DNA from 3 places in the Aneurinibacillus uraniidurans genome. Region 3 is predicted to be linked to each of the others. Evidence: predicted binding sites of a transcription regulator. Region 3 holds the regulator's gene; each other region holds the start of a gene.

Region 1 (2,276 bases), 1.4 Mb from region 3:
GAACGGGAATGCAACGTCACGCGCACCAATTTGCAACGGTACAACCCAGTTGAACAGGGCGAACATGAATGGCATCGCCATGAACAGGATCATAATCGTACCGTGCGTAGTAAAAATCTCATTATAGTGCTCAGAATGCAGGAACTTCAGATCTGGTGCTGCTAGCTGAACACGCATTAACAGGGCATCAACACCGCCACGGAACAACATAAGCAGCGAAGCGATGAAATACATTGAACCGATTTTCTTATGGTCAACTGTTGTAATCCATTCACGCCACAGATAACCCCATTTTTTGAAATATGTCAGAACAAAAAGAATACCAACCGTGGCTAATACAATCGAAACATCCGCACCATAGATCATCGGGTCGCCCGTAACAAAAAACTTAGATGCGAAAGTGTTGATGTTTTCTAACATATGGATTTCCTCCTTCCTTTCGCGTTATTTATTCATACTTTCTTTAGACATTTCACCTTTTGCAGCCTCTTTATGTTCGAAGTGGCCAGTGTGGTTGTCTCCACCGTTTTCCATAACGCGCTCTTCAAAAATTCCTTTCGGATATGAAGAGTACTCTTGTTTATCTACAAGACCTGGTACACTATAAAGCTTTTCATACTCTGCACGAGTCAAAGCCGGCTTTGTTTGTTTTACATTGGTAACCCATTGTTCAAACTTAGCAGGTTCTTCTGCAATTGCTTTGAACTGCATGTGTGCAAATCCTTTACCTGTGAAGTTAGCGCCTGAACCGAAGTATTGACCCGGATGATCAGCTTGTGCGCCCAGCTTCATTGCCATACCTGGCATTGTATACGTCTGACCTACAATTTGCGGAATCCAGAAAGAGTTCATCGGTGCATTATCTGCTGTTACCTGGAACTCAACCCGTTTTCCAACTGGAATGTGTACTTCATTTACCGTAGCGATGTTTTGGTCCGGATAATGGAACACCCATTTCCAGTCCATAGATGAAACCTGAATTACCATCGGTGGCTCTTCAGTTTTTGGCGGGTTCGCCAGAGCGAATGTATCACGTGCTGTGAAATAACCCAGGATACCGATAATAAGAATTGGTACCCCCCACCAGATGATCTCAAGCACCTTACTCTCGTCCCAATGTGGGGTATAAGGTGCATTGTTGCCTGGCTTATCGCGGAATCGATATACGACATACGCGAAGATAGCCAGAACCGGAATCACGACGATTGCACACAGAATTGTGGAAATCACAATCATTCGGTATTCCACTTCAGCAACGGGACCTTTTGGATCTAACACGATGTACTGCTCGCATCCAGATAAAAGGACCATTGCCAAAGCTGCCATGATGAAAAACCCAGACCGACGCAGCAGCTTTTGTTTGCTCACCTTTTTTCATCTCCTCTCTTACGCATCCACCCTAAGATGATGTAGAACATTTAATAGCGCTTTTATAATATCAGAGATAGTCGTACTCCGCTTGTTCGTTTCACTATTATTCATCAATTCGTCACAATTAAAACACGAAACTTTCTCAGATTCTCCACACGTGCTCTTTTAAGCCAGAAAAAGGACTATGAAAACTGAGCACTATAATGTAGAAATAGATAGTAAACAACTAGTTGAGATTGTTTTCACATGCTTGTATACTCATATGGGACAAATCTGCTTAATTCACAATTATGTTGCATTTTTCTTACTGTGTATGTACAAAAAAAGCGCTACAATAAGACACGTGAATCGTTGTTTTTGTCGACGATTGGCTACGCTAAAACTAAAGAAAGATCAAGGAGTGATTTTAATAATGAATCAGCAGGTGAAGCAGCGCAATTATACCCCGATTATTGTGGGTCTCACAATTGTTATTAACTTACTTGTCGCTGTTCTATACTTCATGCCGAAATACAACGGCCTTGGCAACGTTAATCTAACGTTTCTGCCGTTTTTCAACGCTGTCATGAACAGCTTCACATTTATTTTCCTGGTGGCTGCTCTTTATTCCATTAAGCAAAAAAACATTCAGCGCCACCGCCGTTATATTTTTGCGGCTTTCACAACAACAGCCCTGTTTCTGCTTTCGTATGTGACATACCACGCACTGGCGCCATCTACACACTATGGCGGAGAAGGAATTCTACGACCGATCTACTATTTCGTTCTTATCACACACATCGTTCTGTCCGCTGTTATCGTTCCACTGGCACTTATTTCGGTAACACGCGGTCTGAATATGCAGGTGGACAAACACCGTAAGATCGCACGCTGGACGATGCCGCTTTGGCTGTATGTCAGCCTTA
Region 2 (2,276 bases), 1.5 Mb from region 3:
GCCCGGTGTAACAAATTCCGGCGGTTTTGGACCGATGCGAATATCCTGAATGCCGAGACTAAACAGACCAAGTAGAATAGCTACCGCTTTTTGTTCAAACCAGGACAGGACGATGCTGACCGGCAGCTCGTTGACCGTACAGCCGAACGCATCTGCGAGGGCAAGTGCAATTTTGACTGTAGAACCGGAGTTGTTGCACTGACCCAGGTCGATATAACGCGGGATGTTAGTACCCGGTACTGTACCATAATCCACATCATTAAAACGGAACTTGCCACATGATGTCGTCAGGATCACAGTATCCTGCGGCAGTGAGGTTGCCAGCTCCCGGTAGTATTCGCCGCCTTTTCCTGGTGCATCGCAGCCTGCGATGACGAAGAAGCGCTGAATTTTACCTGCTTTTACAGCATCGATAATTTCTGGTGCGATGCCGATGACGGTCTCATGATGGAAGCCAGTTGTCAGCTTTTGCTCGGATTCGATGTTTGCTTCCGGCAGCTCAAGTGCACGCTGGATGAGCGCAGTGAAGTCATCATTTTCTACCTTCGTTACGCCTTCCAGTCCTGCGATGTCATAAGAGAAGAAGCGATCTGCATATGTGCCTTTGATTGGCATGACACAGTTCGTTGTAGCAAGAATCGCACCAGGGAATTCTTCAAACAGACGGCGCTGATCAAACCATGCCTTGCCGATGTTGCCTTTCAGGTGTGGATATTTCTTAAGTTCTGGATAGCCGTGTGCAGGCAACATCTCAGAGTGTGTATAAATGTTAATGCCTTTGCCTTCAGACTGCTTAAGCAGTTCTTCAAGTGCAAACAAATTATGTCCAGTAACGATAATGCATTTGCCTTCAATTTTGTTCTGGGATACTTGTACCGGCTGCGGGATACCGAAGCGGTCTGTGTGAGCACGGTCAAGTACATCCATAATACGAACCGCTGCCTGGCCGACTTTCATGGCCATGTTAATATGTTCTTGTGTATTAAAATTAGAGTTCGTTAGCGTCATGTACAACGCTTCCTGGGTTGTTTCTTCCACGAATGGATCGGTATAACCAAGCTGACGTGCGTGTGTCGCGTATGCTGCGATTCCTTTTAACCCAAAGATCATAATGTCTTGCAAACTAGCAATGTCCTCGTTTTTGCCGCATACCCCGATTACTTTACAGCCGCCGCTTGGCGTTTGTTCACATTGATAACAGAACATCCCTCATATCCCCCTTTACGAGTTCGCTTCTCTTCTAACGTGGAGAAGCACCGTATACGTATACTATAATTGAGGAGGAGGAATACGAATGTGACACATGTCACACGATGGGTCTGTTCACAAAATTGCCCTATTGTGCAGCTGCCAGTTTTTCGATCGCTTCTTTAATGCGAGCGGCTGCCTCTTCGTGTTTGATACCTTCTTCGAGTTGGACTGGTGGACCGAATACAACGCCTGCAGGTTGGAACCAGCCTTGCTTGGTGCCGTGGATGTATACGGGAACGACCGGGGCTTTACTTTTACTAACGATAAAGCCGATACCTTTCTTTGCTTCTTGCATTTCACCGCTCTGGGAGCGAGTGCCTTCGATGAAGATAGAGAACAGGTTGCCGTCTTGAATGAGCTTTAACGTATACTTAAGTGATTTGAGGTCAGCTTGTCCACGCTTTACCGGGAACGCCCCCATCTCAGTGATGAGCCAGGCGAAGAATCGTTTGCGGAACAGTTCCTCCTTGGCCATGATGTACATTTTACGCGGGGTATGCGTGCCGACTAATAATGAATCATAGTTGCTTGTGTGATTCATTGCTAGAATGCAGCCGCCTTCGTGCGGAATATTTTCAATTCCATCAATGCGTACACGGAAGCGGAGATGCAGCCAAAGTTTTACGCAATTGCGGACGATTGTATAAACCATATCTTTTAGCTCCTTACAGTGTTTTTTCTGATTATAGCATGAGATTTTAGTACCTGATACTAACTTGGAGAAATTCTTTCATGAATAATGGATGTGAAAGGAGTGGTACGATGATAGAAAAGCGATACGGTATTATATTTGACATGGATAATACACTGCTGCAGTCCCGCATTGATTTTGGTGGCATGAAGAAAGCTGTGTTTGAGGAGATGGTAGTAAGAGGTCTGTGTGCGGCTGATCTGGCCTGGAGGGATCATACCGCGTCTCAGTTAATCGAATTGGCTCGGGAATCGGGGAAGATGACGCAAGAGGCGGAGACGGTCATCTGGGGGGCGGTGGAGCGGTTTGAACGGGAAGGGATGCATGAGGCTAT
Region 3 (2,276 bases):
GATTGATGTATCCGGCACGCTGCGTGAACTGTTTTTTGATAAAAAGGAAAGTGTTGTGTTAACATCCGCTACTTTGAGCGTTCAGTCATCGTTTCGTTATGCGTCAGATCGGCTCGGGCTTGCGGACTTGCTGGCAGAAGGCAGCATGGACACAGCTATGCTTGCTTCTCCTTTTCATTATAAAGAGCAGACACTTGTTTGTATTCCAAGCGATATTCCAAGCATCAAAGGTTCGTCAGAAGCACAGTTTGTCCAGGCGCTGATTGACTCGCTTGCACAAGTAGCTATTACGACACGCGGGCGGATGCTTGTACTATTTACATCGTATTCGATGCTAAAGGTCGTGTACGAACCGCTTAAGGAACGGCTCAAAGAAGCTGACATTAGTGTGCTTGGCCACGGGGTCGATGGAGGAAGTCGAACGAAGCTGACAAAGCAGTTCCGAACGCTTGAGGCGTGTGTGCTGCTCGGTACAAGTAGCTTCTGGGAAGGTATCGATATTCCAGGAGAGGACCTGTCCTGTGTGGCGATCGTTCGCCTGCCGTTCGTGCCGCCTAATCACCCGCTCACGGAAGCACGCAATCAGCAGCTTGAGGCAGAGCGGAAAAATGCTTTTATGCAGCTTTCAGTTCCGCAAGCTGTTATTCGTTTCAAACAAGGATTTGGGCGTCTGATTCGTACGAGTACTGACCGTGGTGTCGTACTGGTGTATGACCGCCGCATTGTTGAGGCACGCTACGGGCGGCTGTTCCTACAGTCACTTCCGGAAACGACCGTATTAACGAAACCCACCACAGAACTGCTTGATGATATTGCAGATTGGCTGGACAAACCGTAATCTGGCCACTACATAGGGAAAAGGAACGCGGTAAGAAGGAGAGGACGTAAGGTGAAAGTTCCGAGAATTTCGGAAGCCGTCGTACGGCGGCTTCCCGTATACTTGCGCTATTTAGATAGCTTGCAGGACCTGCATGTACGAACGGTTTCTTCCCAGCAGCTCGGGGAAGCACTTGACTTGAATCCGGCGCAGATTCGTAAAGATCTTGCCTGTTTCGGGGAATTTGGCCGCAAAGGGATCGGCTATGAAGTGAATTATCTGATCGAAAAAATTAAAAGCATCCTAAAGCTTGATCAAAAAATTAATGTCGTGCTAATTGGAGCCGGTCATCTTGGCCATGCGATTAGTAATTATAATGCCTATCTAAAAGATAACATGCGCATCACGGCGATTTTTGATGCCGATCCCAACAAAGTCGGTAAAAAAATCGCTGGACTGACCATTCAGGCGTTATCTACGCTTCCGGAAACGGTCAAAGAGATGAACATTCGCATCGCCATTATCGCGGTGCCAGCAGAAGCTGCACAGAACGTAGCGGATGAATTGATGCGGTGCGGCATAACTGGCATTCTAAATTTCGCCCCCGTAAACCTTAGAGTGATCGAAGGGGTTCGCGTGCACGATGCAGATGTCACGATGGAGCTGCACAGTCTTGCCTATTATTTGTAGGCAGATACAACAGGAGGACTTTATGAAAAAAATTATCATTCATGCGACAGTGTTGACGGTTAATGAAAAAAATGACGTAGTATATGACGGAGCTATTGCGTTTGAGAATGGCCGGATTACGTACGTCGGACCAACGCCGGACAATTTGTCTGACTACGAAGAAGTTATCGATGCAAAAGGCCGAATCGTTATGCCGGGCCTTGTAAACACACACGGCCATACAGCGATGTCTCTGCTGCGCGGCTATGCGGACGATCTGCCGCTGCAAGAATGGCTGGAGACTAAAATGTGGCCGCTCGAAGCGCAGTTCACAGCAGAACATGTACGCTGGGGCACATCCTTGTCAATCGTAGAAATGCTAAAAACAGGCACGACAACGTTTGTTGATATGTATGATCATATGGATACCGTTGCTGAGCTTGTAGCCGAATCTGGTATGCGTGCCCGTCTGTGCCGTGGTGTAATCGGGCTGTGCCCGCCGGATGTGCAAACGCAAAAGCTCGAAGAGGCAAGCGCATTTGCTGCGAAATGGAACGGAGCTGCTGGTGGTCGAATCACGACGATGATGTCGCCGCATGGGGCGTATACATGCCCGCCAGATTATATTGAACGCATTGTAGCCCGTGCGTATGAACTTGATCTGCCGCTTCATATTCATATGTCTGAAACAGAATGGGAAGTGCAGCAAAATGTGAACGATTACGGCTCGCGTCCAGTTGAGCATCTGGAGAAGCTTGGCGTATTCAATCGTCCAACACTCGTTGCGCAT

The links. The regulator Rex, encoded in region 3, represses fermentation and respiration genes when NADH is low (regulators of the CRP and FNR family bind a similar motif). The targets are predictions, from matches to a motif close to TTGTGAAATATTTCACAA.
Region 1: PO771_RS00415 (cytochrome c oxidase subunit II) is a predicted target of Rex. The motif match lies at 1,602-1,619, and genes of this name have one in related genera.
Region 2: hcp (hydroxylamine reductase) is a predicted target of Rex. The motif match lies at 1,295-1,312, and genes of this name have one in related genera.

What each region holds. Positions count from the first base shown of each region.
Region 1 covers NZ_CP116902.1:81,969-84,244, reverse strand. Annotated here, with positions in the region: gene PO771_RS00420 (cbb3-type cytochrome c oxidase subunit I) at 1-420, opposite strand, end outside; gene PO771_RS00415 (cytochrome c oxidase subunit II) at 445-1,368, opposite strand; gene PO771_RS00410 (DUF420 domain-containing protein) at 1,784-2,276, shown strand, end outside.
Region 2 covers NZ_CP116902.1:128,604-130,879, forward strand. Annotated here, with positions in the region: gene hcp (hydroxylamine reductase) at 1-1,206, opposite strand, end outside; gene PO771_RS00685 (lysophospholipid acyltransferase family protein) at 1,337-1,903, opposite strand; gene PO771_RS00690 (HAD family hydrolase) at 2,014-2,276, shown strand, end outside.
Region 3 covers NZ_CP116902.1:2,496,657-2,498,932, reverse strand. Annotated here, with positions in the region: gene dinG (ATP-dependent DNA helicase DinG) at 1-838, shown strand, start outside; gene PO771_RS12415 (redox-sensing transcriptional repressor Rex) at 851-1,507, shown strand; gene PO771_RS12410 (amidohydrolase family protein) at 1,530-2,276, shown strand, end outside.